2 regions of the Thalassolituus hydrocarboniclasticus genome follow, and region 1 is predicted to be linked to the other one. Evidence: predicted binding sites of a transcription regulator. Region 1 holds the regulator's gene; the other holds the start of a gene.
The links. The regulator LexA, encoded in region 1, represses DNA repair genes until DNA is damaged. The targets are predictions, from matches to a motif close to TACTGTNTANNTANACAGTA.
Positions count from the first base shown of each region.

Region 1 (16,184 bases):
GGCCCGGATTTATTGCGGGCGTTTGTTTTCCGCCACCGGCGCTTACCGCTCAAGGTACACGGCACCGGCTGTCATCTGGCCAGTGCCATTGCCTGCGGTCTGGCGCAGGGCTATACGCTGTATGATGCCCTGAGCAGAGCGGTGGCGGCGGTACGCCTGGCGATCCGTTCGGCCAGTGAGCGCGCCAATGGTTACCACAATGCCTGGGCGCGCCCGCTGAATGAGTCGCTGGCCGAAGACTGGCCGCAGGTGGTTCCTGTGCAACAGCGGGCATCCGCTGTGCATTTTCCGCGCTTGCCGCAGCCTCTGGGGCTGTATGGGCTGGTGGACAGTCTGCCGCATCTTAAGCGTCTGCTGGCGCTGGGTATCGACAGTCTGCAATGGCGGGTTAAATCGCCGGGGGCAGAGCATAAAGCTCAGACCGCTGAGGCCATTTATTATGCTGCAGAATCTGCAGTACCTTTGTTTATCAACGACGACTGGCAGCTGGCGCTGGAGTTGGGGGCTTTTGGTGTGCATCTGGGGCAGGAAGATCTGTTAACGGCGGATCTGCAGGCGCTGGCAGAAGCGGGTATCGCACTGGGCATCAGCACCCACAGTGACTGGGAGATTGCCCGGGCGCGCGGGGTGAATCCGTCTTATATCGCCTTTGGCCCGGTGTTTACGCCGCTGTCGAAAGTGTTGCGTTACCAGCCTTTGGGCACGGAAACCTTAGCCCTGTGGGTTGAACGTTTTACCGATCATCGGCTGACCTGTATCGGCGGGATTACAACAGCGAATATTGCTCAGGTCATGGCCAGTGGCATTGATTCGGTCGCCATTGTAACTGAGCTTGCCGACGATGAAGCGCTGCCGCAGCGACTGGCCAATTTGCGTAAGTGTATTCCGGCGCTTGAAAAGCGTTGCGGCGTCCCCATTTAAACAACACTGTTTTTTATGGCGCGTTGTAAAGGAGACGAACATGACCGCAGCCAGCAAAGAAACCTTGGGTTTTAAAACCGAAGTTAAACAACTGCTGCATCTGATGATTCACTCTTTGTATTCCAACAAAGAGATTTTTCTGCGTGAGTTGATTTCCAACGCTTCAGACGCCTGCGACAAGCTGCGCTTTGAAGCCCTGCAGAACGATGCTCTGTTTGAAGGTAATGCAGATCTGGGCGTGCATATCGATTTCGACAGCGAAGCCCGTACCCTGACCATCGAAGACAATGGTATCGGTATGAACCGTGAAGAGGTGATTAACCACCTCGGCACCATCGCTAAATCCGGTACGGCCGAATTCCTCAGCAAACTGAGCGGCGATCAGAAAAAAGATTCGCAACTGATTGGCCAGTTTGGTGTTGGCTTTTATTCGGCCTTTATTGTCGCCGATAAAGTCACGGTTGAAACCCGTCGTGCCGGTGATGATGCGTCTGAAGGCGTGTGCTGGGAATCGGCCGGTGAGGGTGAATTTACCCTGGAAAGCATCGACAAAGCGGAACGCGGTACCCGCATTACCCTGCACCTGAAAGAAGACGATGCAGAATTTGCCGACAGCTTCCGTCTGCGTTCGCTGATTAAAAAATATTCAGATCATATCGCTGTGCCTGTGTATCTGCCGCAGGAAGTCAGTGAAGATGATGCTGACGGCGAGAAAAAACAGATTCCGGAAGCGGTTAACCAGGCCAAGGCGCTGTGGACCCGCAGTAAGTCCGACCTGAGCGATGACGAATATAAAGAGTTTTACAAGCACGTTTCCCACGATTGGAACGACCCGCTGCTGTGGTTGCACAACCGTGTGGAAGGCAAACTGGATTACACCAGTCTGCTGTATATCCCGGCCAAGGCGCCGTTCGATATCTGGAACCGCGATGCGACCCGTGGTCTGAAACTGTACGTGCAGCGTGTCTTTATTATGGATGACGCTGAGCAGTTCCTGCCGCTGTACCTGCGCTTTGTGAAAGGTGTGTTGGATTCCAACGACCTGTCGCTGAACGTTTCCCGCGAAATTCTGCAGAAAGACAAACAGGTCGACAGCCTGCGCAGCGCGCTGGTTAAACGGGTACTCGATTCACTGGAAAAACTGGCGAAAAATGAGCCGGAAAAATACCAGAGCTTCTGGGATGAATTCGGTGATGTGCTGAAAGAAGGCCCGGCAGAAGATTTCGCCAACCGTGAAAAAATTGCCAAACTGTTCCGCTTTGCCACCACCAAGAGTGACAGTGCCGTACAGAATGTCGGTCTGGAAGACTATGTTGCGCGCATGCGTGAAGGTCAGAAAAAGATTTACTACATCACCGGCGACAACTATGCCGCGGTGTCCAGCAGCCCGCATCTGGAATATTTCCGCACTAAGGGTGTTGAAGTGCTGCTGCTCACCGACCGTGTTGACGAGTGGATGGTTGGCCACCTGACCGATTTCGACGGCAAAGTTTTCCAGGACGTTACCAAAGGCGAACTGGATCTGGATGAACTGGCGGATGCTGCGGAAAAAGAGCAGCAAAAAGCGCTGGAAGAAACCCATAAAGATCTGGTTGAACGCGTGCAGAAAGCCCTCGAAGGTGAAGTGAAAACCGTCCGAGTCAGCTCACGCCTGACCGATTCACCGGCCTGTCTGGTGGTTGGCCAGTACGATATGGGTGGCCATATGCGCCGGCTGATGGAAGCCGCGGGGCAGGCGGTGCCTGAACCTGAAACGGCCCTGGAAATTAATCCGTCGCATCCGCTGATCGAACGTCTCGACAGCGAGCAGGATGAAAGCCGCTTTGCCGAGTTAGCGCAGGTGATTCATGCCCAGGCGCAATTGGCAGAAGGCAGCCAGTTAAAGCAACCGGCAGAATACGTCGCGCGGCTGAACAAACTGTTGCTCGATTTAATGCGTTAACAGGGACTTTTACTGGTCTTAGTCGCGGCGGCCGTGGTTTAACCACTGCCGCCGCACTGCTATTATGCCGGCAAATAAAAATCAGCTGCTGTCTGTTGCTCTCTTTGTGGGAGAACAGTGACGGGTAATCCGCGCAGCAGCCGGTACTGTGATCTGATCATTGGGGAATGCTATGAAAATGTTGCGTATGACCGCTCAGGGAATTCTGACGGCTGGTGCTCTGGTTTTGCCGACACTGGTACAGGCGGGTGGTTCGCTGGATATCAGTCTGGCCGATGATGTCGCCCGCGTTGCTTACGACGCCACCCAGATGGGCTCCGGCCTGCATGTCAGCCTGGCGGCTCTGCACCATGAAGATGACGGTGATATGGTTTCTGCCGGTCTGCATGTGGTGGATGTACGTCCATCAACCAGTCATCTGTACATTGGCGTGGGTGCCAAGGTTTTTGCGTTTAATACCGATCACTTTGATGGTGCGGCTATGGGGGTGGGAGGCTTTTTCCGCTACAGCTTCCCGGCAGCACCGGATGTTGGTCTGGCAGGTTATGCCTATTACGCGCCGCCGGTTGTGTCATTCGGTGATGCTGAAAATATGATCAACAGCGATATCCGTCTGCAGTTCAGCCTGCTGCCGACCGCGCGTATTTATGCCGGTTACCGCTATAACAGCATTCGTATCGAAGACATTAACGAGCGTTACGAGCTGGGCGATGGTGCTCACTTCGGTCTGACCATCGACTTTTAATCTCAACCTTCCGCCGGAGCAGGCTATGTCGCAGTGGATTGGCTTTACCAATCAGAAACTCTATCAGTGCCGTTTATTGCTGGAGCAGCTGGCAGCGCTGCAGTCGGCTGCGCCTGCTTTGCAGCAGGCTCTGGAAGAGAGTGCACTGTATCAGCTGCGCGATGCCTGGCTGTCTTATCTGGCAGAGTTGGGGGATATGGTGGCGTATCGTCAGCCTGTCAGCTCTCTGGAATCACTGCTGCAGAATACGCCGCTGATCACCGGCGAAATGCGCGAGCTTAAGCATCTGGCGGAGAACGGCTTTTCCTGGCTGGCGCAGATGCTGGCGGCGGCAGATGCTCAGGGACGTCCGGCCGGAATGAATCAGCCGGCAGCGGCGGTGCAGACGGTTGAGGCTCCGGGCAGAATTGCGCTGGTGGCGACGCAGCAGTCGCCGGTTGCCGGTTGGCTGCAGGATCTGACCCGCCTGATTGAAGCTCAGCGCGCCAATCGTCAGGAAAGCTGATGCCTTGCTGAGTGCATTTATGCAGAGCCGTTTACTTTTTATTACTAACGGTTCTGTGTGTCGTTCAAGCTATTGAAAACATCCTGTGATACACTCCCGCGCCCAGTTTTGAGAGGCGGTTATGGCGCGCTTTTTTGAAATCGTAGAACTTTCCAATGGTGATATCGCCCTGCGTCGTGCTGACGATCAGGACAGCGATGCACTGGTGTGTATTCATTTTTCCGAAGATGCCAAGGCCAGCCTGCAGGCGCATCATATGGATGTTGCGCGGGTGATGCTGGAAGCCGGAGTGCGTAAAGTCGGCGAGCTTTCCGGTATGGAAGTTGAGCGCGAAGACTTTGACACCCCTGAGTATCAGCAGCGACTGCACTGAATGGTGTCTGGCGGTATTGAATCGCCCACCGTTGTGCGTATGAAATTGTGCTGAAAACACAAAAAAGCCCTGATAAAAATCAGGGCTTTTTTGTGTTCGTCGTTTGCTGCACTTCAGGGACGGCGCTGAATCAGCACCACATGGCTGCCGCTCTGGTCGGCCTGCTGGCGGATGATCTGCCGTTCGTGGTTGCTCAGTTCTCCCTGCCATTCAACAATCATATGGCTGTTGCCGGCCGCCAGAACTTTGCTGCACAGGGCCAGTTGGGTGTCATTGCACAGATCGAGATGAATCACCGGCGAATGCTGCAGGCCCATGCTTTCCAGCCAGCTTTTATTCATCGGACGGTGCGGGCTCAGCCACATCAGCCAGCGCTTGTGCGCATTGCACTGTGCCAGCATCGGCAACAAATGCATGGGCTGAATGGCACCGCCTTCACTGACGATGACCTCGGTCAGACTGCCGCGCAGCGCACTGGTGCTGACTCTGGCCATCCTGCCTGGTTGCTGGCTGCTGAGAGATAAGCCGGCTTCTTCCATTCCGAGTAATAACTGACGCATAACAATCACCCCGAACCTGTGAACAGTTGCTGTTAGCTGCGGCGTACAACGCCGACGTATAAACCTTCAACGGCAAATTCCGTTTCCCGCAGATCAACTTCAATCGGCTTAAAGTCGTCATTTTCCGGGTGCAGAATCACCTGATTACGCTTCTTCTCGTAGCGCTTGACCGTTACTTCGTTATCGACGCGGGCAACAATGATTTCGCCATTACGGGCGGTTTCGGCCTTGTGCACCGCAATGTAGTCGCCGTCGAGAATGCCGATGTTCTTCATGCTGTCGCCATGAACTTCCAGCAGGAAGTCGGCAGAAGGGCGGAAGAAGCTGGGTGGAATCTCGCAGTAATCGGCGATGTGTTCCTGAGCCAGGATGGGCTCACCGGCGGCTACACGGCCAACGATCGGCAGACCCGGGTTCTGCTCTTCAACAATGCGCAGGCCGCGGGAAGCGCCGGGCATAATCTCAATCGCACCTTTACGTGCCAGCGCCTTCAAGTGTTCCTCTGCGGCGTTAGGCGATTTAAAGCCCAGCTCGGCAGCGATTTCGGCGCGGGTGGGCGGAAACCCTGTATCTTCCAGTGAGGAGCGGATGAAATCCAGAACCTGCTGTTGTCGTGCCGTGAGCTTGATCATGATGCTTATCCAGTCTGTTGATCCATACAGTATGGTGTAAATGTATACAGTATTTTATCCAGTGTAAACCCCTGTTGTCAGAGGTCTGTGGATTGCTGTGGATGCATTGCTGCTGCACCGGCCCGGATGATGGTATGAGGCTTTTAGCCTTTGGCCGTATATGGGGTTGCCTAAATCTCGTTTTAAACGTATGTTTGAAACAGTTGTTTTGTACTGTCGGCGATGGCAATAAAGCCGCGACAGCGTGATAGGGCAGATGCAGGGTTATGGCACAGAAAGATACGGTTAAAAGTATCCTGAATGCGGCAGAGGAGTTGTTTTCGGAGCGTGGCTTTGCCGAGACCTCATTGCGGAATATCACCACCAAGGCCGGAGTGAATCTGGCGGCGGTGAATTATCATTTTGGCTCTAAGAAAGCGTTGATTCAGGCGGTGTTTGCCCGTTTCCTGACGCCATTCTGCGAAGATCTGGAGCGTGAGCTGGACGCCGTACAGGCGCGGCTGGATGGCAAGGTGCCGGAATTACCCGGCATATTAATGCTGCTGTCGCAGACGGCGCTGCGTGCCGGGCATGACAGTCCGCGTCGTCTGGGGATCTTTATGCGTCTGCTGGGGCTGGCTTACACCCAGGGGCAGGGGCATTTACGCCGTTTTCTGCAGAAAGAATACGGTCCGGTGTTTAAAGCCTTTATGCGTCTGGTGACGGCGGCGACGCCTGAGCTTTCCGATGAAGACCGTTTCTGGCGTATTCACTTTATGCTGGGGGCGACGGTGTTTACGTTGTCGGGGGCCGATTCACTGACGGCGATGGCAGAACACGATCTGGGTAAGGGATCGGATATTGCGCAGGTTGTTGATAAATTGATACCTTTCCTCGCATCCGGTCTTAACGCTCCGCATCAGGCTGGTTGAGCGGAGCCGGGCTTTCCGTTTTTCGCTTTTTACCAACAGGCCTTTGCTATGGCGCCCACGGCTGCGCAATCTGCGTTACCGCAAACATTAATAGAAGTTTCTATTGCCGATCAGGTACTGCGCGTGTCGAGCGCCGGTATCTGCCACCTGTATCCGGTTTCCACGGCGCTTAATGGTGCCGGTGAGCAGGAAAATTCCGGTTGTACCCCCCGTGGCTGGCACCGTGTCCGTGCGGCTATTGGTGCCGGTTTGCCACTGAACACCGTATTCGTTGGCCGGCGCCCGACCGGTGAAATGTATTCGCCTGAACTGGCGCTACAGCAACCACAGCGCGACTGGATTTTAACCCGCATTCTTTGGCTGCAGGGACTGGAAGTCGGCGTCAACCGTATGGGCAATGTCGATTCCATGCGCCGTTATATTTATATCCATGGCACGCCGGATTCTGAACCTATGGGCCAGCCACTGTCTCATGGCTGTATCCGTATGCGTAACAGTGATATTGCTGAATTATTTGAACTGGTCAGTGCCGGTACGCCGGTGTGGATTCAGCCACACAGTTTTTCGAGGATTCCATGCCGCAATCTGTAATACAGAATCTGAACCAGCGTATCGGTGTGGTTGCCGATATTGAAGGTACAGAATTAACCGCTGCCGACCGTGAATTTTTATTGCAGCCGGAAATCTGCGGGTTAATTTTTTTCGCGCGTAATTATCAGTCGCCACAGCAGTTAAAGGCTCTGACCGGCGATATTCTCAGCCTGCGCCCGGATTTATTATTGTGCGTGGATCAGGAAGGCGGTCGCGTACAGCGTTTCCGTGAAGGCTTTACCCGTCTGCCGCCAATGCTGGCTCTGGAAAAAGAATATCAGCACAACAGCACAGAAGCGCTGACCCTGGCCCATGAACTGGGCTGGCTGATGGCCGCCGAGCTGCGTCAGCAGGGGGTGCATCTGAGCTTTGCGCCGGTGCTGGATATTGAAACCGATGTGTCGCAGGTGATTGGCGATCGTGCCTTTGCTCATGATGCAGCGACCGTTATTGCGCTGGCTTCCGCCTTTGTGCGTGGTATGAATGAGGCCGGCATGCTGGCGGTAGGCAAGCATTTTCCCGGTCACGGTGCCATTGCCGCAGACTCGCATCTGGCGCTGCCGGTGGACACTCGTTCGCGCATTGAACTGAATAACGATATCGAGCCTTTTCATGTGCTGATGTCGATGGGGCTGTTAAGCGGTATTATGCCCGCCCACGTGATTTATCCGGCGGTCGACAGTGACAATACCGCCGGTTTTTCTGCGCACTGGCTGCAGAATATTCTGCGCACCGAGCTGCAGTTTAATGGTGTGATTTTCAGTGATGATTTATCCATGGCCGGTGCGGCCAGTGTTGGCAGTTACGCCGAACGTGCCGGCTGTGCCATGCGTGCCGGTGCCAATGCGCTGCTGGTGTGTAATGACCGCCCGGCCGCGCAGCAAGTCATCCTTACTGTACGTGAACAATTACAACAGCCGGGCTGGCAGACGCTGAGCCTTACCGGATTGCAAGGGACCTCGGAAGAGCTACAGGGTTCGGTAGGCGGGTTGCAGGGAGCAGCAGGTGATATTTCAGAGAACATGCTGGCCGAACGCCGCTCGGCGATCTTGCTGCAGCTGGAAAAGCTGCGCTGAATAATGAATAACGGTGCCTTTAAAAACGCCGTCTGAAAACGTTGGAATGATATGAGCATTAACAAAATAGCCATTATTGGTGGCACCGGTTTAACCCAACTCGAAGGTCCGGAAATTACCGCCAGCCATGATGTGAGCACGGCGCTGGGTCAGCCTTCATCAGCGGTTCAGGAAGGTCGCTGGAATGATAAAACCGTACTGTTTTTAGCGCGCCACGGACACCCGCATGCTGTACCGCCGCATAAAATTAATTACCGTGCAAATTTACTGGCGCTGCAGGAGCAGGGGGCAGAGGCTATTATTGCGGTAAATGCTGTCGGTGGTATTCATCCGGCCATGCAATCCGGTGCAATTTCGGTTCCGCATCAGGTGGTTGATTACACCTGGGGGCGTGAGGGTACCTTTTTTGATGGTGAATTCCGTCCGCTGGATCATATCGACCTGACGCATCCCTACGATGAAAATCTGCGTCAGGCTTTAATTTCTGCCGCCGCCGATATTGCTTTGCCGGTGTGTGATTTTGGCGTGTACGCTGCGACTCAGGGCCCGCGTCTGGAAACCATCGCTGAGATTAACCGACTGGAAAAAGACGGTTGTGATCTGGTGGGAATGACCGGTATGCCGGAAGCCGCTCTGGCGCGTGAACTGGGTATTCCTTATGCGAGTATCTGTCTGGTGGTTAACCCCGCGGCCGGTAAAAGCGAAGGCGAAATTACCATGGATGAAATCCGCGCAGTATTAAGTGGCGGTATGCAGCAGGTGCGTGATTTGCTGGCGGCGACGCTGAAGCGGGTTTAAATAACCTTTTTGCTGAAGCCGATAGACAAAAAAGCCCGGAATTTCCGGGCTTTTTTATTTGGTATTTCTTATATCAGTGGGCCTCAACCGATACGGTAATGACTCTGCACAAAACCATTGGCGTAGCTTTTATTGGCAAGCAGGTGTAGCAGGATATCACCGTTCAGTTCGCCGAATAACGGAATCCCGCGGCCCAGCAGCAGCGGAACACGGGTCACGATCAGCTCGTTGAGCAATCCGGTGCGCAGAAACGACTGAATCAGGCGGCCGCCATCAATATAGAGTGAGTCTTCGCCTTCGCGCTGCAGACGCTCGGTTAAGGTCAGTGGTGACTCGGCACTTAATTCTGCTTTATCCCGGTGTGTTTCCGGCAGGGTTTTAAGCGATTGGCTGAGCACAATCACGCGTGTGCCCTCATAGGGCCATTCACCAAAGGTGAGGACTTTTTCGAACGTATTACGCCCCATTACCAGACAGCTGGTGCCGGCCATAAATTGCGCATAGCCGAAATCTTCTTCTGCGATGGTAAAGGCCGGATTTTCCAGCCAGTCGAGTGCACCATCCGGCCGGGCAATAAAACCATCCAGGCTGCAAGCGATAAAGGAGCGGATTTTCATGGTCGGCTTAAAGGTCTTCTGCACGTTCAACGGGAATAATTTTCAGCACAATGCCGAGCATCGGGTGATCAATGTAGTGCAGCTCGTTACTGCGCATACGGCGGCTCTGTTGTACCCGTGCGGCGCGGATAGGGGCTGGTAAATCAACCGCCATGGACGCTTCCATATCCGTCTGGGCCAGCAGATCGCTGCGGTAATCGGCGCGGTTATCGCTGGCGGGTAAGGTCAGCGCACTCAGTTCGGCCGGTTCGTGGATTTCGTATTGCTGTACCTGTAAATCGGTATTGATATGCAGGTAACGGCTGCGGTGCAGCTCAAAGCTACCGGTCAGCTGAATATCCAGTTTGTCCTGCAGGCGTACATTCAGGTTGTGGCGGATCGCCTGGCCTTCTTCCTGAATGGGTTCCACCCAGGCCTGATGCCAGATCACTTTCATATCACTGCGCTTATTAATGCGTTCGGCTTCATTGGCCATTTTCAGTTCGGCCAATGGCTGCAAAGGGGCAGGCCATTCCGCTTTCGGGATGCGGGCAAAACCAAAGCCTGCAAATAATGCATTATGCAGTTGCTGGTAGCGGGCCGGACTCAGCCACCAGGTGTAGTCGGGTGCCGTATCCGCTTCGGTCTGTAAACTGCCGGATTCATTGTCCTCGCTGGCGCTGGTTTCCAGCACTTCAGGCCAGAGTTCCTGATCAATCAGGCTTTCGTCTTCGTAGGCGACCAGGATCATTTCTACACGATACCAGGGCGCGGCACTGGCCGATAAGGGCAGGGCAACAGAGCACAGAAGCAGAAAGGCACGGCAAAACAGCTGGCTCACAGATTAGGGTCCTTTTGTAATTCGGTTAATACCAGATCGATCTGGTTAAAGCGCTGATCGATACTGGTCATGTTGAGGTTGAAACGCAAGGTATGACCACCTTCGAGTTTGAAGGTGCCGGATTTGCTTTGCACCAGTTTTACCAGTACGAAAGGGTTGATATTGGTTTCGGCGGCAAATTCAATGCGGCCACTTTGCTCGCCGGCATCCAGCTTGGCAATACCGAGGGGGGTCAGTTTCAGTTTTAATGAGGTCTGACGGAACAGGTTTTTGACGGCATCCGGCAACAGGCCGAAACGGTCGATCATTTCTACCTGCAGTTCTTTCAGCTCATTGTCGTCGCGCGCGCTGGCAATGCGCTTGTACAGTGTCAGGCGGCTGTTAACGTCGGGCAGATAATCCTGCGGAATCAGTGCCGGAATGTGCAGATTTACTTCCGCGCCCTGATTCAGTGACAGATCCGCGGATGGGGTTTTACCGGATTTCATGGCTTTTACGGCCTGTTCCAGCATTTCCATATACAGGGTAAAACCGATGGTTTCGATCTGGCCGCTCTGTTCTTCACCGAGCAGCTCACCGGCGCCGCGGATTTCCAGATCGTGGGTGGCGAGCATAAAGCCGGCGCCCAGATCCTGCGCGGCCGAAATGGCTTCGAGGCGTTTTTCGGCGTCTTTGGTCAGGGTTTTCGGCGGCGGAGTCAGCAGGTAAGCGTAGGCCTGATGGTGCGAACGACCGACGCGGCCACGCAGCTGGTGCAGCTGGGCAAGGCCGAATTTATCGGCGCGCTCAATAATAATGGTGTTGGCCGACGGCACGTCGATACCGGTTTCAATAATGGTGGTACACACCAGCACGTTAAAGCGCTTGTGATAAAAATCGCCCATCACCCGTTCCAGCTCGCGTTCGGACATCTGGCCGTGTGCGACCACCACGCGTGCTTCGGGAATGGCTTCGCTTAATTCGCGGGCGGTTTTCTCGATGCTTTTAACTTCGTTGTGCAGGTAATACACTTGACCGCCGCGCAGAATTTCACGCAGAACCGCTTCTTTAATGGTCGGTTCGTCATGCTGGCGCACAAAGGTTTTTACGCTTAAGCGCTTGGCCGGCGGTGTGGCGATAATGGACAAATCGCGGATGCTGGCCATGGCCATATTTAATGTACGCGGAATCGGCGTGGCGGTGAGGGTCAGAATATCTACTTCGGCACGCAGGGCTTTAATGCGCTCTTTCTGCTGCACACCAAAGCGGTGTTCTTCGTCGATAATCAGCAGGCCCAGATGATCGAATTTCACATCTTTCTGCAGCAGTTTATGGGTGCCGACAACAATATCGGTTTTGCCTTCGAGCATACGGTCGAGGGCAGCCTGGGTTTCTTTGGCGGAATTAAAGCGCGACAGTACGTCGACCTTCACCGGCCATTCGGCAAAGCGGTCGGCAAAATTCTGATAATGCTGCTGCGCCAGCAGGGTGGTGGGCACTAACACAGCCACCTGTTTGTCGCTCTGCACCGCCATAAAAGCTGCGCGCATGGCGACTTCGGTTTTACCAAAACCAACGTCACCACAGACCAGACGGTCCATGGGGCGTGGCGAGCACATATCGTTAATGACGGCATCGATGGCGGCCTGCTGATCCGGGGTTTCCTCAAACGGGAAACCGGCGGAAAAACGCTCGTACTCTTCATCCGGGCCGCTGAAGGCGAAGCCCTTACGCGCTTCACGGCGGGCATAAATATCCAGCAGTTCGGCGGCAGTATCGCGGATTTTTTCGGCGGCTTTACGTTTCGCCTGCGCCCATTTATCGGTGCCGAGTTTATTCAGAGGTGCCGCACCCTGTTCGGCGCCACCGTAGCGGGCAATTAAATGCAGGGCAGAAACCGGCACGTACAGTTTGGCGTTACCGGCGTATTCCAGCACCAGAAATTCATTCACCTGACCGCCGGCTTCCAGTGTCTGTAAGCCCTGATAGCGACCAACGCCGTGATCGAGGTGCACCACCGGCGCGCCGGGTTGCAGCTCTGACAGATCGCGGATCACCAGTTCAGAATCGGTTTTCTGTTTACTGCGGCGGCGGGTCTGGCGGATGCGCTGACCGAATAACTGATTTTCGGTAATGATGCTCAGCGTTTGCTGGCCGTCGCTGACGGTGACGCCATCATCAAGCGGGCCAACAATTAATCCCAGCGGCTCGCTGCCGGTAATAAAGTCAGTCCAGCCGTCCTGATCTTTCGGCCGCAGCTGAATGCGGCCGAGTAATTCTTTTAATGCTTCACGGCGACCGGCAGATTCGGCGCAGAACAGCACGCGCTGATCTTTGTTGTCTGTCAGCCAGGTCTGCAGGCGCTGCAGCGGTTGCTCAAGACGGGAATCGACGCTGATGTCGCTTAACACCTGCGTATTAAAGTGCTGGCTGCCGGCGCGTTCCGGAGGTGCATCGGCCTGCCACTGAATACGCGGGAATTCGTTCAGACCGGAAAATAACTGCTCGGCGGATAAAAACAATTGTGACGGTGACAGTACCGGACGCAGGCGGTCGTAGCGGCGGCTTTCGTAGCGCTGTTCGGCGTCTTTACGGAACTGGTTGGTTGCCTGCTCGAGCCGGGCATCGTGAATCACCAGGGTTTTACGTGGCAAATAGTCGAGAAAGCTGGCCAGGTCCTCACTGAAAAACAGCGGCAGATAATATTCGATACCGGCCGGCGCAATGCCCTGAGAAACGTCGGTGTACACCGGGCAGGCTTTCGGGTCGTGCTCAAAAAAATCAAACCAGCGGGTTTTAAAGGTGCGGATGGCACCGGTATTCAGCGGAAATTCACGCGCCGGCAGAATGCGGATGGACTCCACTTTATCCAGTGTGCGCTGGGTTTCCGGATCGAAGGTACGCAGGGTTTCGATCTCGTCATCGAATAATTCGATGCGGAAGGGGGTGTCCTGACCCATCGGAAAGATGTCGATAATCGAACCGCGTACGGCAAATTCGCCATGCTCGTAAACGGTGTCGACACAATGGTAACCGGCCGACTCAAGTTGCAGGCGGGTGTTGTCGACATTAAAGGTCTGGCCAATATCTAGTGCAAAACTCTGGCCCTGATAAAAGCTGGCCGGCGGCAGACGGTGCAGCAGGGTAGTGACCGGCAGAATCAGCACGCCCTGTGTCAGGTCGTGCAGGCGGCTTAAGGTGGCGATCCGCTGGGAGACGATGTCCTGATGCGGCGAGAACACATCGTACGGCAGAATTTCCCAGTCGGGGAAATGCAGTACGGTCAGGTCGCTGGCAAAAAAGCGGATTTCTTCTTCCAGCCGTAACGCACTGGCCGGATCGGCACTGATCACCAGCGTCAGCCCCTGTTGCTGGCTGGCTGCACTGGCAATGGCCAGAGCCTGGCTGGCGCCATGCAGATTTCCCCAGAAGCGCCGTTCGGCAGCTTTGGCGGGCAGTTCCGGATGGAATGGGCTGACCATTCAGGTTCCTCAGGCAGTCAGAAAATAAGCGCGCTAGTGTAACCAAAGGGCAGGGGGCTGTTAAGGAACCTCTGCATAATGGTCGCCGCCGCGAAATGCGCTCAGGTTTGTGCATTGTCTGACATACAGGCATAATATGCGCCCCGAATTTGCCCACTGATTTTTACGGAAGGTGAACCCGTGAGCCAAGACATGCGCGAAGCCTGTTTGCAGGACTGGATGGACCGTGAAGCCATCGCCGAATCTATGATTCCTCTGGTTGGTACTATGTACCGCAAGAAGAACGTTGTGACTTCCATCTATGGACGTCCTGTTATTAACCGTTCTGTTATCGATCTGCTGAAAGCGCACCGTTTTGTGCGTCATATGGAAAAGCAGGAACTGTCTGTACACGACACTTTCCCGGTTCTGGCTGCGCTGAGCGAACTGGATGTGGGCCGTGCCCATGTCGATATCGGCAAGCTGGCGGTTAAATTCCGCGCTGAAGGCAATGGCCGTGATCTGAATACCTTCCTGCAGGACGAACTGGCTGATGTGATCGGCAAAGATCTGCCGGATGGAGAGAACCGTGATGTGGTTCTGTACGGTTTTGGCCGTATCGGTCGTCTGCTGGCCCGTATCCTGATTGAAAAATCCGGTGGCGGCCGTGGTCTGCGTCTGCGCGCTATTGTTGTTCGTCGCGGTAAAGGCGATGACCTGGTGAAGCGTGCTTCTCTGCTGCGTCGTGATTCTGTACACGGTACTTTCCGTGGCACCCTGACCGTGGATGCAGAAAACGAAGCGCTGATCGCCAACGGTAACTTCATCAAAATCATTTACGCTGGCAACCCGGCTGAAATCGATTACACCCAGTACGGCATCAAAAACGCGCTGGTTATCGATAACACTGGTGTATGGCGTGACGAAGCTGGCCTGGCTCAGCATCTGCAGGCTAAAGGTACTGCCCGTGTACTGCTGACTGCACCTGGTAAAGGCGATCTGAAAAACATCGTATACGGCATTAACCACGGTGATATCGAAGAGTCTGACAAAATTCTGTCTGCTGCTTCCTGTACCACCAATGCCATTACTCCGGTACTGAAAGTGATGGATGATGCTTATGGCATCAACAGCGGTCACGTTGAAACCGTTCACTCCTACACCAATGACCAGAACCTGATCGACAACTACCACAGCGGTGACCGTCGTGGCCGTTCTGCACCACTGAACATGGTTATTACCGAAACCGGCGCTGCGAAAGCCGTTGCCAAGGCGCTGCCTGCCCTGAAAGGCAAGCTGACCGGTAATGCTATCCGTGTTCCGACGCCAAACGTTTCTATGGCGATTCTGTCTCTGAACCTGAAGAAAGAAACCACGGTCGAAGAGCTGAACAACTACCTGCGTGAACAGTCTCTGCACTCTGCAGTGCAGAAACAGATCGACTGGGTGAACTCTCCTGAAGTGGTATCTACCGACTTCGTGGGTAACAGCCATGCCGGTATCGTGGATGCCAAAGCAACCATCGTTAACGGTAACCACGTTAACCTGTATGTGTGGTACGACAACGAGTACGGCTACAGCCGTCAGGTTGTGCGTATTGCTCAGCAGGTGTGTGGCGTTGAGTATCCGACTTTCCCTAAAGTGGTGTAAGCCAGCTTTAGCCGGATTGGATGTTAAATGCTCCATAAAAAAGCCGCTGCCTCTGCAGCGGCTTTTTTTTATTGGCTTATTGGCTAAGCTTTAACCAGTTTTGGGCTGCTGGTACGAATAAGCCAAAAGGGGTAGTCAATTGCCGGGATGACCGGTGGATTAATCCGTTAGCGGTCATTATACTTAGCGCGATTTTTAACTTGGAAAATGAGTCCAAGTACTTGTTTCCTGTGCAAAAAGCATCTGAACGTACCGCAATCTTGATGAGAGGGAGTGTTGTGCGTCTTTTGTTGCACGCCGGAAGCAATGACCTTGGAAGCAACAGTGATTAGGCGAGGCGTATGATCAATATCAGGAAGGGTCTCGACTTACCAATCACCGGAACTCCTGAACAAGTCATTTCTGCAGGGCGTGCCGTTACGCAAGTAGCTGTACTCGGAGCAGATTACGTTGGTATGAAACCAACGATGGCCGTACAGGAAGGTGATCGAGTCAAGAAAGGCCAGGTGTTATTCACCGATAAAAAAACCGAAGGTGTTCAGTACACAGCTCCTGCTGCCGGTGTGGTGAAAGCCATTAACCGTGGTGAGCGTCGGGTATTCC
Region 1 is NZ_CP054475.1:2,384,011-2,400,194, reverse strand. Features, by position in the region: gene HUF19_RS10610 (bifunctional hydroxymethylpyrimidine kinase/phosphomethylpyrimidine kinase) at 1-921, shown strand, start outside; gene htpG (molecular chaperone HtpG) at 962-2,863, shown strand; gene HUF19_RS10600 (YfaZ family protein) at 3,036-3,608, shown strand; gene HUF19_RS10595 (DUF6586 family protein) at 3,634-4,113, shown strand; gene HUF19_RS10590 (hypothetical protein) at 4,235-4,486, shown strand; gene HUF19_RS10585 (cell division inhibitor SulA) at 4,600-5,046, opposite strand; gene lexA (transcriptional repressor LexA) at 5,079-5,678, opposite strand; gene HUF19_RS10575 (TetR/AcrR family transcriptional regulator) at 5,945-6,589, shown strand; gene HUF19_RS10570 (L,D-transpeptidase) at 6,638-7,180, shown strand; gene nagZ (beta-N-acetylhexosaminidase) at 7,165-8,256, shown strand; gene HUF19_RS10560 (S-methyl-5'-thioinosine phosphorylase) at 8,308-9,054, shown strand; gene HUF19_RS10555 (dihydrofolate reductase family protein) at 9,138-9,671, opposite strand; gene HUF19_RS10550 (peptidoglycan binding protein CsiV) at 9,679-10,491, opposite strand; gene mfd (transcription-repair coupling factor) at 10,488-13,952, opposite strand; gene HUF19_RS10540 (glyceraldehyde-3-phosphate dehydrogenase) at 14,133-15,581, shown strand; gene HUF19_RS10535 (Na(+)-translocating NADH-quinone reductase subunit A) at 15,923-16,184, shown strand, end outside.

Region 2 (16,184 bases), 1.9 Mb from region 1:
CAGATCTTCCGCTCCGGAGGTAAGACGCACGAGAACATTATCAACATCTGCCTGAGCCAGATAATTGAAATCCAGAATTGCCCTATCACCGATGGTGCCTGTATTGCGACTGTGTAAAATGATACTGTCTGCATCATTCACCGTTGCAGAGGTCAGTGATGGCTGGCTCGGGGCGCTCAGCAAAGCACTCTCATTAATGCTGATATTCAGACCATTATTGCTGCTACTATCGTCACCACCACAAGCAGTTAGCAGCGCCGCTGACAATAAAATTCCACTTACTTTAACGTTCATAAGAATATGTCCTTAATATGTATATATCCCAGAGGCCAGATTCTAGCGTTATCCAACAATTGCTGCAGCTGTTAATATACGACAACCTGAACAGACAGATGGCCATTAGCCCACCGCTGGCTACAATGCTCTGATTGTTATTCTGATTATCCGAGGTTCAGCCAGATGTGCGAACTCCTTGGCATGAGTGCCAACACCCCGACCGATTTATGCTTCAGTTTTACCGGCCTGACCCAGCGCGGTGGTAATACCGGGCCGCATAAAGATGGCTGGGGCGTAGCCTTTTATGAAGGTAAGGGCGTGCGCCAGTTTCATGATCCGCAGCCCAGCTGCGAATCACCCATTGCCGGCTTGCTGCAGAACTATCCGATTAAAAGCAAAAACGCGATCTGCCATATCCGCCAGGCCAATGTCGGCGATATCTGCCTCGCCAACACCCACCCTTTTGTGCGTGAGTTGTGGGGACGTCATTGGGTGTTTGCCCATAATGGACAGGTGCCGGATTTTGTCCGTCATGTCGGTATGTATGAACCGGTGGGCGATACCGACAGCGAAAATATTTTCTGCGATTTAATGAACCGTGTGCGTCAGACATTACCGCGCGATGCCATGCCACAGCAGCTGGCCGAATGCCTGGTCAGCTTTGCCCATGAATATGCCCAGCAGGGTGTGTTTAATTGTCTGCTCAGCAATGGCGACTGGTTGTTTACCTACTGCAGCACCAAGCTGGCCTGCATCACCCGTCGTGCACCTTTTGGCCCGGCACAATTAAAAGATGCCGACGTTACCGTCGACTTTGCCGCCGAGACCACCCCCAACGATGTGGTCAGCATTATCGCCACCGAGCCATTAACCGCCGAGCAAGACTGGCATATTTATCAGCGCGGCGAGTGGAAATTATGGCAACTGGGCGAAGTGGTTGCTGAAGGTTTAACCTCGCTGCCGCCACGGGAAAGCAACTGATGCGCCTGCGTTTTTCAACACCGTTTTCTGCCTTATTTTTTGCTCTGTTGTTTGCCCTGCTGCTTGCTCTGTTTTCTGTTCTGAACCGCAGCGCGGATATACCGGCCGGGGAAAATAAACCTGCGGGCGTTCGCAATATTATTTTGTTAATCGGTGATGGCATGGGCCCGGCGCAGTTTGGTCTGCTGGAAAGTTATGCCCGCCGTGCACCCAACAGTATTTATCAGGGCCGGCCAACAGCAGTCAGCCAGTTAATGCAACAGGGGAAAGTGCTGCTGTCCGATACCGGGCCGCACGATGTACTGGTCACCGACTCGGCCTGCTCCGCCACACAGCTCGCCATTGGCGAAGCCAGTGGCAGTGAAATGATTGGCTTAAATGCCCGTGGCGATCGCGTTGAAACCATACTGCAAAAAGCCAAACGTGCCGGCATGCGTACCGGCCTGGTTTCCGATACCCGTATTACCCACGCCACCCCGGCTGCTTTTGCCGCACACCAGCCGCACCGCCGCTTTGAAAATGAGATCGCTGCCGATCTGTTAACCACCGCACCGGATTTAATGCTGTCCGGCGGACTGCGTTATTTTCTGCCGCAAGACGCAGAAAACATCAGTGCAGAGTTACAAAAGAATATCAGCGCAGCGCAATTAACCTTAAAGTCAAAACGCACGGATCAGCGTAATTTACTCAGCGAAGCGCAACAGCAGGGTTATGCATTGGCCTTCAGCCGCGAGCAATTAGCGCGACAACAGCATTTACCGCTGCTCGGTTTGTTTGCCAGCTCGGCCATGAATGATGCGATTTATGCCCGCCAGAATCCAGATTCTGCACAACCGGATTTAAACGAATTAACGCGCAAAGCGCTGCAGTTACTGGGCACTTCTGAGCACGGCTTTTTTCTGATGGTGGAAGGTGGCCAGATCGACTGGGCAGCACACAATAACGATGCCGGCGCCCTGCTGCATGAACTGTTGCGTTTTGACGCTGCGATTCAGGAAGTAGTGAACTGGGCAGCAGACCGCGATGATACTCTGGTGGTATTAACCGCCGACCATGAAACCGGCGGCTTTGGTTTTTCCTACAGCGCGCACGATGTTCCGGTGCCCAGAATGCTACCCGGTAATGGTATGCGCGGTCAGGCTTTTGCCCCCAACTATAATTTTGCGCCGCACAGCCTGCTTGATCGTTTATTCGCACAGAAAAAGGGCTATTACCGCCTCTGGGGCGATGCCAGCTCAGACGGCAAAAACGGTTTGCCCACAGCGGACTCGTTAATGGCCGAAGTGAATGCGGCCCTGGATTTTCCGTTTTCCCGCACACAGGCCGAACGGGTATTGCGCCGCGATCCCAATCCGCATTTTGATCCGCAGACCGATGACCCGGCAGGCGCAACTCAGCCGCATATCGAAGACTTCAGTGATTTTTACGTCTACCGCGAAGAGCGCTATCTGAATGCACTGGCGCGCGAGCTGGCCTCCGCACAAAGCGTGGTGTGGAGTACCGGCACTCATACCGCGGCGCCGGTGCCGGTGGTGATCAGCGGACCAGAGCCGATACTGCAGAATTTTCAGGGCTTTACCCGCCATGCCGAACTGGGACATCAGCTGAAAGCGCTGATTAAAACCGACTGAACCGGGCCAACGGAACTGGCCGACTGAAAAAATTGGCCGGAACCAGATAACCGGCACTAAAGCATCTTCTGCATCAGCCGGATTCCCCGGCGCTGATGCACAATAACCGCAGCAATATGGCCAAGCACCAACAGGGCCAGCAGCGCACAAGAGTAGTGATGCGCGACCGAGAAAGCTCTGGTCACCTCACCCGCCTTAAACAATGGGTCCAGCTGCGCTAAAGCAAACACCGATACCGGCCTTTCCATCATACAGACACCACTGACCAGCACCGTCAGCACAGTGGCATAAATCAGCCAGTGACCACAGGCGGCCAACCACAACTGTCGCCGGCTCAGCTCCAGGGTCTCAGGCTTTTTCTGTATGCATGCCAGCGTCAGCCTTAACAGAAAAAAGGGAATAAAAAGCAACGTCAGGGTTACATTAAAGTGCCCTAACCACCGTTCGACAGCTGGCGATAAAGAAAAAAATGCCAGACTGAATCCCGTGACGATGGCCCAGATAATAACCAGGGCGGACAACCAGTGCAGACTGCGGCGCACCCGGCAATAACGATATTTGTGTAATTGATCCATCCCTCCTTTATAACCAAAAAACATGTCTGGAAGATGAAATTATTACCCGTTATGGCAACTCTGGCGGGTTACTTCAGCCAGATAAGTGCTCTGCCACCTTAATCGATGAAAAACGCTGCAGCACGATAAGATGCAGCCTGCGCACTGTCTTTTGACGACAAGGCCAGCGCGGTATGGCTGCCAGTCCGGGCTGGCGCCCCGCTGTCCGTTCTGAGCGGAAGAAGATGACGGCAGATACACGGAAGCCGAAGATGAAGATGCCGTCTTCTGCCATTGACCGGATTCGAATAGCAGCTAAGTTTAATACGTTGGGAAACGTCGAAGGATCCGATGCCCGGAAGTGCTGTTCCTGTCACGGTTACCCGTAATCATGCAGTGTTGCAGCAGGTACCCGCCAGAAATTATGCCTGACAGTACCGCGCAGCGGACCAGCATCAATTCCAGGAGGATTGCTCCACTCTTCAGGGGCTAACACCACGTGCAGACTTCAGGTCTGCAGCAAGGATCCAACATGAGCAGCAGCACTAACCTGCCCACAATGCGCAGGTTTTTCCTTATCACTGGTCTGATTGCTTTATTGCTGTGCAGCATACTGATGGCATTGCTCGAAAGCCAAAGCCGTGATGATGCCTACAAGCAGGCTTTCTCTGAACTGAGTGAGCAGGCTGCATTACGCGCTAATTTTTTCCTGAAGACGCTGAATACCGACAAAGACAAAGTCCGTTTTATTCATAGTACTCCTCCTATCAGCGGTATTGTCCGTGCACTGGAAAACGGTGGTAAAGATCACCTCGACAACACCACAACGCAGCAGTGGAAACAGCGCCTGCAAACGATATTCACCGGCTTTATTGCTGCTAATGAAGAGATCCGTCAGATCCGCTTTGTTGGTAAGGCCAACAACGGGCGGGAACTTGTCCGGGTGGACCGTAAAAACGGTATGGTCCGGGTCACTGCTGAAGCAGATTTGCAGGAAAAGGGCAAAAGTGATTATTTTCTCGCGGCGGAAAAACTGAATAAAGACGAAATATATATTTCCGCTATCAACCTTAATCGTGAGCACAACAAGATAGAGCATCCAGCCTGGCCAACCTACCGGATTGTCGAATCTGTTTTCGATTCAGACAATAACTTCTTTGGTTTCATCATCATTAACTTTGATGCCGAAACATTACTCAAAAACCTGAAAAGCGATACTCCGGAGCACATGCAGATATTTCTTCTGAATGCCGCCGGCGGTTATCTTATCCATCCGGATCCTAAAGAGGAATTCCGTTACGAATATGATCCGGACAGTAACTGGAACCTCGATCAAGAAGCCACTTCCGTCGAAAATCATAAAAGCATTTTTAAGCAGAAGAATACGCTGAATGAAATTATGTATTTTTATTCCCGGCGCATTTTTCTGGATGGACCGGGAGGCAGCCATTACGTTGATCTGCACACCGCATTCACAAAAGACGACATCGAGATTCCACTGCAAAGTATGCGTCTTAAAATCCTGTCACTTATTGCCGTTCTGCTTATATTCGCTGCAGCTATTGCTTTACTTTATCAACGCCGGGTTGAGGCACGCGTCGCTCTGCTTACCGCCCGCTCAACAGCTCGGGCTATTATTAACTATTCAACCGATGCCATCATAGGAATCAACCCGGATGGAAAAATTGACAGCTGGAACAGTGGCGCAACCGTCATGTTCGGTCATCATGAGGAAACGGTTATAGGAAAAACATTATTTAATACAATCCTCGACAGCAATAACCAACAGATAACACCCGATATGATTTCTCAGGTTTTATCCGGCAAGGTATTTTCACAGTGTGAAACCCGGGCAAGAACTCAGAAAGGTGAAAAACTGCATATTTCGGCCAGTATTTACCCCATTATTATTGAACAAAAAACCATTGGCTGCGCCATCAGCATCCGCGATATTACCGAGCAGTATTTACTGAACGAAAAAATTTCCCAGATGAACATTAACCTGGAGGATCAGGTAAAAGAACGCACCCAGGAGCTGGAACAAGCGATTCAGGAAGCACAACAGGCCAGTCAGGCAAAAAGCCTGTTTATAGCAAATGTCAGCCATGAAATCCGCACGCCTATCAATGGCATTATGGGGATGCTGTCATTATTAAAGCGGGAATGCAGTAACGAGAAACAACTGCACTATATCCACATAGCAGAGAGCAGCGCCTCGGCTCTTACCGCACAGATTAACGATATTCTCGACTTTTCAAAAATGGGTGCCGGTAAACTGCAGCTGGAACAAACGGATTTCAGTCTGACGGCGTTGCTGAGTTCCATTGCTGCCAGTGCGTCAATTCCGGCGTTTGATTCCAGTATTGAGTTCATTCTGGATATTGCCGCGATAGAACACGACAGTGTGCAGGGTGACCCGGCCAGACTGCAGCAGATTATTTCCAACCTGACTTCTAATGCAGTGAAGTTCACTCCCGCCGGGGAAATTATTCTCAGGGCTTCCACTGCAGAAGAAGACAATGGCGATATCCGCCTGTTCTGCTCGCTGACGGATACCGGCATTGGTATTCCCGAAGATCATCAGCAGGCTCTTTTTGAGGCTTTTCATCAGGTTGATAACAGCACCACCCGGAAATTCGGCGGTACCGGTCTGGGCCTGTCTATCTGCAGACAGCTTTGCACCTTAATGCAGGGTCAGATCAGTGTGCAAAACAGCAGCGAAGAAGGCACAACCATCGCTTTTGATATTTTGCTCCGTGCAGGCTCCGAAAGCAGTCAGGATACTCCGGGCATATCACTGCATGGCCAGCACTGGCTGATTGCCTGTGATAATAAGGCACTGCAACAGGCTCTCGGCAATATTGTTCACAAGCGCGGCGGAGAGTTTCTTGCCGTATACAGTGCGGAGCAAACCGAGCTGGTTGTCGGTAATAATCCACCGGCGGATTATTTATTACTCGATATCAACTGGCTGCGTGGCTCCTTACTGACCACGCTGCAGCAAGGTAATTTTCATGGGCGGCTGATTCTTCTGTCACCTCCGGGCTACGACAATGAGCTGCCACAGTTACCTCCGGAGCTGCAGACCAAAACACTGACCCGCCCGGTTGCTCCACCCGATCTGGATGCGGCCTGTTACGGAATAACTCCGCAACACCAACCACAGGAGCCAATGACTGACAGCAACAGCCATTTTCCTTTATGCACACAAAGCGGACGCCCCTGTCATGTTCTGGTCGTGGATGACAATGCCATTAATCAGGAGGTTGCCTGCGGCCTGCTGGAAAGTATGGGGCTTACTGCCGACTGTGCTGACAACGGCATGGCGGCTCTGGAAAAACTGCAACAAAGCAGCGACGACGATCCTTTTGATCTGATTCTGATGGACTGCCAGATGCCGGTTCTTGATGGCTTTGCTGCAACGAAAAAAATCCGCGCAGGTAATGCCGGTGAACGCTACCGGTCAATCACCATTATCGCCATGACTGCAGGGGCAATGGCCGGTGACAAAGAGAGCTGTCTGCTGTCCGGAATGAATGATTATCTGAGCAAACCCATCGATATAAACAGTTTTCAGCATATTCTCAGAGCCTGGCTGACGCCCGGCGATAAAGCACAACCAACCACCAGGAAGGATGATATGGGACAGGCAGACAGTCTTATGCAAAATAACGACGGGCTTCCGTCTGAGGTTAGTAATCAGACCGTATGGGATCGGGCAGGTGCCTTACAGCGTCTGATGAACAGGGAGAGTATTCTGACGCGGGTCGTGGAGTTATTTATCTCGACATCCGGCGAAACGCTGCAGGCATTGCAGGATGCGCTGGCGGCACAGGACATCAGCAGTATTCAGGCACAGGCGCACACGCTGAAAGGCGTGGCCGGAAATATTGGTGGTATGCAGTTAATGGCACTCAGTGCCTTGCTGGAACAGGCTGCCCGCGAACAGGATAACAGCCGCCTGCAAAGCCTCAGCCAGCATCTGACACCTTGCTACAACACACTGATGGAATGCCTGCAGGAAAATCAGCCGGCATAAATGCTGCCAACTCAGAGACACGCGGTTAAAACACCTTAAGCCCCAGTAGTCTGTGTTTTTTTCCTGCTCCGGCCCGCTGTGCTTTTACTTTTCCCCGCAGTACCTGCCCTACTGGCGCTCTTTTTTCCCGTGCTGTATTTGCGCCTGCCTGCAGTGTTCGCGGCACTTCCCGCTAACCCCGAAAACTGCACACTATCGGCTGTCAGCGCCAGGCTAATGAGGTGCTGAAGCTGCTCAGTAAGCGGCTGCATAAAGGCCGTATAATTCAGACTTTTATGGGCAATATCCTGTAATTGCTTTTCCCACTGCGCCGTCATATCCGGCCTTGTGGCTGCTTCCGGCAGCGCATTAATCAGCGCTTTTCCCAGAGCCGTCGCGCGGATACTTTTACCCTCACGCTGCAGAAACCGGCGTTTAAATAACAACTCAATAATACCGGCGCGGGTTGCTTCTGTTCCCAATCCATCGGTTTCTTTCAGAATGCTTTTCAGCGCCTTGTCCTGCACAAAGCGGCCGATACCGGTCATCGCTGCCAGCAAAGAGGCATCGGTAAAATGTGCCGGTGGCTGGGTGTGTTTTTCCTGCAGCAAAGGTTCTCCGCTCCACAGCAGCTGCCCTGCTGTTAACGGCGGCAATGGTGCTTTAGCGTTTGCCTGATTCTCTTTTTGTGGCAGTAAGACTTTCCAGCCCGGCTTCAGGGTTTCACGCTCACTGGCGGTAAAATTTCCACCACTGATGGTCAGGCTGATTCTGGTATCGGCGTATTCATAGTGCGGAAAAAACTGCAGCAAATATTGGCGGGCGATCAGTGCATAAAGTTTTTGTTCTGTGTTGCTCAGCCGCGCGGCAGGCAGTGCTTTGGCTGTGGGAATAATCGCATGGTGTGCACCTACCTTGGCATCATTCCAGGCCTGACTGCGGATTGAACTGTCGGCCTGAGCGCAGGCCGACGCCAGTGCTTCGCTGTGCGCACTGATAGCGGTCAGAACCTGCTGGCGCTGGGCAAAATGTTCCTGTGGTAAGTAACGGCAGTCGGAGCGCGGGTAGGTAATTAACTGATGCTTTTCATACAGGCTCTGTGCTCCGTCCAGAACCTGCTGCGCACTCATGCCCAGCGCTTTGGCGGCATCAATCTGCAACGCCGATAAATTAAACGGCAGCGGCGGCGCCTGCTTTTTTTCTTTACGCTCAACCTGTTCAACCTGCGCCGGTTGCTGACGGATACGGGCAGCCACATTGGCGGCCAGCTTCGGATTCAGCACCCGGCCTTCCTCATCCTGATGCGCGGCACAGGCATCGCTCGGCTGCCAGCTGGCATAAAAACTCAGAGCGGACTCTGCCGTTAAATGAATGGCTGCCTGCACCTCGTAAAATGGTTTGCTGATGAAGTCAGCGATCTCCTCATCACGGCGCACCACCAGCCCCAGCACCGGCGTCTGTACCCGACCAACGGATAACACGCTGTTCACTCCTCCCTGGCGGCCTTTAATGGTGTACGCGCGGGTCAGGTTAATACCGTACAGCCAGTCGGCACGGGAGCGTGCCAGCGCCGAAACCGACAGCGGAATAAACTCCTGATTAGAGCGCAGTTGCTGCAATGCCCGGCTCACCGCCTGCGGGTTTAAATCACTGATTAACAGTCGCTGCATTGCCTGACGCTTGGCCGCGGGCACTTTCAGAAATTCAATAACCTCGTCCACCAGCAACTGGCCTTCACGGTCGGGATCGCCGGCATGTACCAGACTGCCGGCTTCTTTCACCAGCTTGCGCAGCACGGTTAACTGCTTACGGGTTTGCGCTTTGGCCTGCAGTTGCCACTGCGCAGGCACAATCGGCAGATGATCGAGCCGCCACTGTTTAAAGGCCGGATCGTAAGCATCCGGTTCTGCCTGCTCTAGCAGATGACCGATACACCAGCTCACTACGTCGCCGTTAGCGGCGCGGATAAAGCCCTCACCTTTGCTGTGCGGCTTGGGAAGTACAGCGGCAATGGCACGGCCCAGGCTGGGTTTTTCGGCAATAATCAGACGCATAACAAATAACTGTATTTTTATACAGCACTCATCATAGCCGAGCCCCTGTTTGCGTGCCAGCGCCGGCTTGCAATACAGGCGCTCTTTTAATAAATCGCTCAGTACAATATTTGATCTATGCTGAAAACAGCCCGCCTTTCAGGATAAATCCTATGCGCAACAGTATCCGTAAACAGATGATGCTCGCGGTCGGTGGCACCATTCTGGTGCTTCTGGCTCTTAGTGGCATTTTTACTTACGAACAGGCCCGCAACAGCCTTGAGCAAGCCATCAGTGATCGTATTCAGGTTACTGGTGAAAGCACCAGCCGTTATGTCAGCAGCTGGATCAGCAATAAAGGTCAGGTATTAAGCGGCACTGCAAAAGCTTTAGTTAATGGCGACCGCCTGGCGGTGATCGAACAGGGGCTGGCATCCGGTGACTATATGTTCCTCTACCTGGGCACCGATACCGGGGAAATGCTTATGCGCCCGGACGATGAATTACCAGCCGATTATGATCCGCGCACCCGCCCCTGGTATCAGCAGGCCATGGCGGAAAAACGTCAGCTTCTGACAGCGCCTTATGTTGACGTTACCACCAACGAATTAATCGTCACCTTTGCCGAGCCTCTGCGTGGCGGAGTAATAGGTGGCGATATTTCTCTCGAAGCCATCGTAAAAGAAGTGCTGGGAATCGAACTGGGGGACAGTGGCTATGCTGCCCTGCTCGACAGCAAAGGTGACTTCATGGTCCATCCGGATCAGAAACTGCTGGGTAAAAACATTTCATCGCTGCTCGATAACGGCACACAACTGCAACTGAATAAAATCCAGCAAACTCTTTTTAATCAGCGCAGCAGTCTGGCAGGGCTGTACTCTATCGCCGGTACGGACTGGCGTCTGCTACTGGTGATGGATAAGGCTGAAGCCTTTGCCAGCCTGGCGACCCTGCGCTGGTCAAGCATGCTGATCGGCATTCTGACGATCGTGGTGGTAACCCTGATTGCCGGCATGATTATCTCTTACCTGTTGCGACCCCTGGTGGTACTTAACAGTGCGATGTCAGACATTGCTCAGGGCGAAGCCGATTTAACCCGCCGCCTGCAGGTAGACCGCAACGATGAAGTCGGCGCACTGAGCAACTCATTTAACGTATTTGTTTCATCCATTCATGAGCTGGTTTCCCAGAGCCGCGACTCTTCCCGCGAACTGGATGGCATTGCCAAATCGGCGCGCGAAAATGCCGAAAACAATAATCAGGCGGTGCAGTTGCAGCAGAACGAAATCAGTCAGGTTGCAGTCGCCGTTAACGAGCTGTCTTCCACCTCATCCGAAGTTGCGACCAATGCTTCTGATACGGCCAATGCTGCGCAAAGTGCGACCACTGAAGGCAATAAAGGCATTCAGAATGCGCAGGAAAATAAGCGCCGCATGGATGGCTTATCGCAACAGATGGACAGCGCTACCGAGGTGATTAATCAGCTCGACAGTCAGGCACAGCAAATTACCGGTATTCTCGCGACGATTCAGGGCATTGCCGAACAAACCAACCTGCTCGCTCTGAATGCCGCCATTGAAGCGGCCCGTGCCGGTGAGCAGGGGCGTGGCTTTGCCGTGGTTGCCGATGAAGTTCGCACCCTGTCCCAGCGAACCCACGAAGCCACCGGCGAAATTCAGGAAATGATCGATAGCCTGAAGCATCACAGCCAGAATGCCGTGGGCATTATGGAAACCAGCAAACAACTGACCGCCGAAACCGCCAGCAGTGCTATTCAGGTGACCGACAGTCTGACCGCCATTGCCGATGCGCTGAACGATATTTCCAGCCGTTCTCAGAGCATCGCCAATGCCTCACGTGAGCAGCATGCCGCCACCGAAGAAATCAGTCGTATTGCCACCGCTATTCAATCGGCGTCGGATGATCTGGCGGCTAACGTTGAGCAGGCAACCGAGCAATCGCACCAGCTGCACACGCTCAGTCACGATATCAGCTCAAACCTGTCGCGTTTTCGCGTCTGAGGTTTTATAACAGGCCATTATCAATGGCCTTCAGCACCGCCCGGGTGCGGTCGCGCACATTCAGCTTGGCCAGAATAAAGGACACCTGATTGCGCACCGTACCCGTCGATTTATGCAGAGCACCGGCAATCTCCTGATTGGTGTACCCTGCCGCCACCAGCCGCAGCACCTGCAGCTCTATCGCTGTCAGTGGCTCGTCGGCCAGATTGCTACTGCTGTCAAACTCCAGCTCAAGGCGGTGTTCACTGATCTTACTCGTCACCGCCGGCTGTACCCATTGCCCGCCCTGATGCAGGGTTTCGATGGCGGCCAGCAACTCATCCAGCGCCACGTCTTTACGCAGATAACCACGTGCCCCCCGGCGCATACATTCCAGCACCAGTTCATGGTCATCAAAGGTGGTCAGCACCAGTACCGGTATTTTGCAGCGCCGCTGGTGCAGTTCTGCCAGTAATTCTGTGCCGCTCATATTCGGCATACGGATATCCAGCAGGATGACGTCCGGCTGATGCTCTTCAATTGCCACCAGTCCCTGCACACCGTCACTGGCTTCGGCCACCACCCGGCACAGCGGGCGCAGATGCAACAGCGTGCGGATGCCTTCACGCACCAGTTGCTGATCCTCAATCAACACCACATTGATCATACGAGCAGTCCATTATCCCAGGGCAGGGTCAGTGTGAGTTTTAAACCATGCAGGCCACATTCCCAGTCGCAGCGGCCACCGATATCCTGCGCCCTCTCCTGCATACCGCGCATGCCATTACCGGGCAGCGGCAGCTGCCGCAGCCCGCCGTTATCTTCTACCGTAAGCTGCAGGCTGGCGCCCTGTTGCCGCAACACGATAGCCGCACGACTGGCCTGACTGTGGCGCAGAATATTGGTCAGCGCTTCCTGCGCACAGCGCAGTATCACTTCGGCGCAGTGCACATCATCGATAATCAGCCCCGGCTGAATCTGCAGCCAGACCCGCGGACGCGGCACCGCCTCCAGCAGGGAGGCCAGCGCCTGGCGCAGGTCCAGACCGCGCCGTTCACGGAATTCAGACACCGCCTCGCGCATATCACTGAGCAACAGATGAGCAATAGTTCCGGCGCGGTCAATGGCGTGATCACGCGGTTGCGCTTCGGTATGGCGGGCAATCTCCAGCTGAATACTGAGTGCTGCCAGATGATGTCCCAGCAGGTCGTGCAATTCGCGCGCGATACGCAAACGCTCATCGCGCTTGCTGGCCGACGACAGCAGGCTTTGCGTGGCTTTCAGCTCACGCACCAGCTGCGAGGCATATTCCCGCGCCTGCTGTTCCGCCTGCAGGGTAAAACAGATATACAGAGCAAAAAGATTAAACAGCGCATAGAGCACGGTATTAATCAGCACAAAGTCCTGATCAAACAACAGCCCCTGATACAGGCCCACCAGCATTGGCACCAGTAACGCTGCCAGCAAACAACTGCGCCAGCTGAAATAACGCGGTAACTGCGCGATCACCAGAATCCACAGCACCGCACAGATGCCGCTGCCAAACAGCAACATCAGCAACAGAGCGCTGACCATTGCCAGCCACAACCAGACTGGCGGGCGCCGGGCCTCACGCCAGGGCTGCAGACGTGCCAGCACATTGGCAACCAGATTCAGCAGAAACAGCGTACTTGCCAGCGCGATCCAGGCCGGCGTCGCCGGCACCCGGGTAACGGCCTCCACCTGGCCCAGCCAGAGGAAGATCAGCGCCGTAGCCAGAAAGCCGATGGTCAGTGCCGCCAGAATAATATCGGCGGCAATAATGAGGTTGGGTTTGATTCTGTTCACGGCCGCAGTGTGCCAGAGGCGCTGCCGTTGCTGAATAGGGCAAATGTCATCTTCTGCCTGTCGGCCCGCTGCCGCCGCACGTCTGTCGTGACATTTGCCACAAGTCAGTAGCACCCCGCCGCTCTAGCATCAGTTACCACTGACCGGCGGAGCGACGTATGAATCAGGTTATTCATCTTTTATTTACTTCTGTCAGCTGCAGCCTGTGTATGGCGCCACTGACCCCGGCGCTGTACGCCAATGAAACAGCTCCGGCTGAATACTGGCAGCTGGAATATGGCGCCGGCACGCTGCAGCGCTCAATGCCCTGGCAGCAGGCGGAGAACCAACATTTTAATTTTCCGCTGCTGTCAGCGCGGCGCGGCAACTGGCGCTTAGGGGTAGACGGTGCCCTGCTGCAGTATCAGTGGCAGCAGAACAGCCTCAGCCTGAGTGGCGGTATCGGTTTGCGGGATGAGGTGTACGACAGCCGTTTATGGGGCAAAGCCGACAGCAATGACCCGGTATTTGATGGCTATCGCAGTGACGGTGGCGATACCACCTTGCAGCTGCGCGGCGGCTGGGGCTGGCTGAATGCCGGTGTTGAGCAGGATTTGTCTTCGCATTCCGGCGCACTGACCGCCGATGCCAGCATCACCCTGCCCCTGTTTTATCTGCAGGGCGGCGCTCGTGCCCAGCTGCTTGCCGGTACGCGCTGGCTGAGTGAATCCTACAGTCGCTATGTGTATGGCATCAGTCCGGAGCAAAGTAACGCGCTGCGACCCGAATACCAGCCGCAGCAGGCGTTTAATCCGCAACTGACGCTGCAGGCGCTGTGGCCAATCAGTCCGCAGTGGCTACTGCGCCTGCGCTGGCAGCAGGAGTGGCTGGACGACAGCCTGCAGGACAGCCCGCTGGTCGGCCAGCCGGTCAGCCGTCAGGCAATGCTGCTGCTGAGCTGGACCACGCCATAAACCTGCCTATTGTTCAGCCATACGGTGTACACATACCCGGTCACCGTAGTAGTTGTCGGCGTAGTTACAGATCTGAATCTTTGCGGTCTGTGCCACTGATGCCGGGGCCGCTTTCTGCCCATCCTGATGACTGCCAAAAACCTTACTGACCATATTTTTTACCTGTTTCATTGCGGTGGACCCTCCAGAGCCTGTTGTAATAGCCCCGAGAGTACGCACTCATAATAAATAGCTGAAATCGTATTTTAATAAGATTCTTATTATATTTTCCTATCAAACCCACCACCACGGCACAGATGCCTGAGATGAGCGGAAAATCTATATCAAAAAAAATTGATATAGATTTCCTGTGCGTCTACACTGCGCAGCATGAACACAGCGCCCTACTTACCTGAATTACCCGCAGCGACAGAAATGAGCCTGCAGCAACTGGCACAGGCAGCGAAAGCCGCCGGTGACCCGCTGCGGATGAGCATTCTGCAATTACTGGGTCAGGGCGCCTTTGGTGTGCTGGAGCTGTGTCAGGTGTTTGGCATCAAACAGTCCGCGATGAGTCACCACTTAAAGGTGCTGGCCCAGGCCGGACTGGTGAGCAGCCAGCGTGAAGGCAACAGTATTTTTTACCGCCGCCCGCTGCTGACCGCCGATGATCACTGGAGTCTGTGGTTAAAGTCGCTGTTCAGCGCTATCGATGCGGCAACGTCCGAGCTGGACAGCGACGCGGTTGACCAGGTGCTGAGCGAGCGCGCCGAAGCCTGCGCCGAGTTCTTTGCCCGCCATGCCGGTGATTTTAAAGAGCAGCAGGATCTGATCGCTTCATGGGATCAGTATGGTGATGCCCTGACGACCATTCTTGCCTCCCTGACCGGACAAGCAGGAAAAGCGGTGAGCACTGGCTACGCTCTGGAAATCGGCCCCGGTGAGGGTGCCTTTTTACCGCAGCTGGCACGCCGCTTCAGTGCCGTAACGGCGCTGGATATTTCGCCGGACATGCTCAGCAAGGCGCAGCAAACCGTCAGCCGCGAAGCACTGCAGAATGTGCACTGTGTACTGGGCGATACCAGCACATTGCGCGCACAGCAGGACGGCCAGTTTGATTTTGCCGTCGCTAATATGGTGCTGCACCACGTACCGGCACCGAAAACGATTTTCACCGATGTCGCACAACTGTTGCGCGATGGCGGTACTTTGCTGGTCACCGATCTGTGTCGTCACGATCAGGTCTGGGCCAGAGAATCCTGCGGCGATCTGTGGCTGGGATTCGAACCGGCGGATTTATCCGCATGGGCGCAGGAAGCTGGCCTGAGTGAAGGCCAGAGTCAGTTTTTAGGTTTAAGGAACGGGTTTCAGATCCAGTTCCGTTTGTTTTACCGCGCAGCAATTAATGGCCATAAGTAACGGCTGAAACCTGCGCGCTAACCATTATGAAGAGGGCTTACCATGAGCGAATATTCCATTTTCACCTCCGAGTCGGTGTCTGAAGGCCACCCGGATAAAGTTGCCGATCAGATTTCTGATGCCGTACTGGATGCGATTATTGCCCGCGACCCATACGCCCGTGTTGCGGTTGAGACTCTGGTAAAAACCGGTATGGCAGTGGTTGCCGGCGAAGTGACCACCTCCTGCTACGTTGACCTCGAAGACATCGTACGTGATGTAATTACCGGCATCGGTTACAACAGCTCCGACGTTGGCTTCGATGGCGCAACCTGCGCGGTACTGAACGGCATTGGTAAGCAGTCGGTGGACATCAATCAGGGCGTTGACCGTGCCAAGCCTGAAGATCAGGGCGCCGGTGACCAGGGCCTGATGTTCGGCTACGCCACCAACGAAACACCTAACCTGATGCCAGCACCTGTGTACTACGCGCACCTGCTGTGTCAGCGTCAGTCGGAACTGCGCCGTAACGGC
Region 2 is NZ_CP054475.1:261,611-277,794, reverse strand. Features, by position in the region: gene HUF19_RS01255 (hypothetical protein) at 1-294, opposite strand, end outside; gene HUF19_RS01250 (class II glutamine amidotransferase) at 460-1,257, shown strand; gene HUF19_RS01245 (alkaline phosphatase) at 1,257-2,888, shown strand; gene HUF19_RS01240 (cytochrome b/b6 domain-containing protein) at 2,945-3,463, opposite strand; gene HUF19_RS01235 (ATP-binding protein) at 3,975-7,481, shown strand; gene HUF19_RS01230 (DNA topoisomerase III) at 7,517-9,514, opposite strand; gene HUF19_RS01225 (methyl-accepting chemotaxis protein) at 9,667-11,514, shown strand; gene HUF19_RS01220 (response regulator transcription factor) at 11,519-12,160, opposite strand; gene HUF19_RS01215 (sensor histidine kinase) at 12,157-13,320, opposite strand; gene HUF19_RS01210 (MipA/OmpV family protein) at 13,479-14,273, shown strand; gene HUF19_RS01205 (hypothetical protein) at 14,280-14,444, opposite strand; gene HUF19_RS01200 (ArsR/SmtB family transcription factor) at 14,643-15,671, shown strand; gene metK (methionine adenosyltransferase) at 15,714-16,184, shown strand, end outside.
Region 2: HUF19_RS01230 (DNA topoisomerase III) is a predicted target of LexA. The motif match lies at 9,522-9,541, and genes of this name have one in related genera.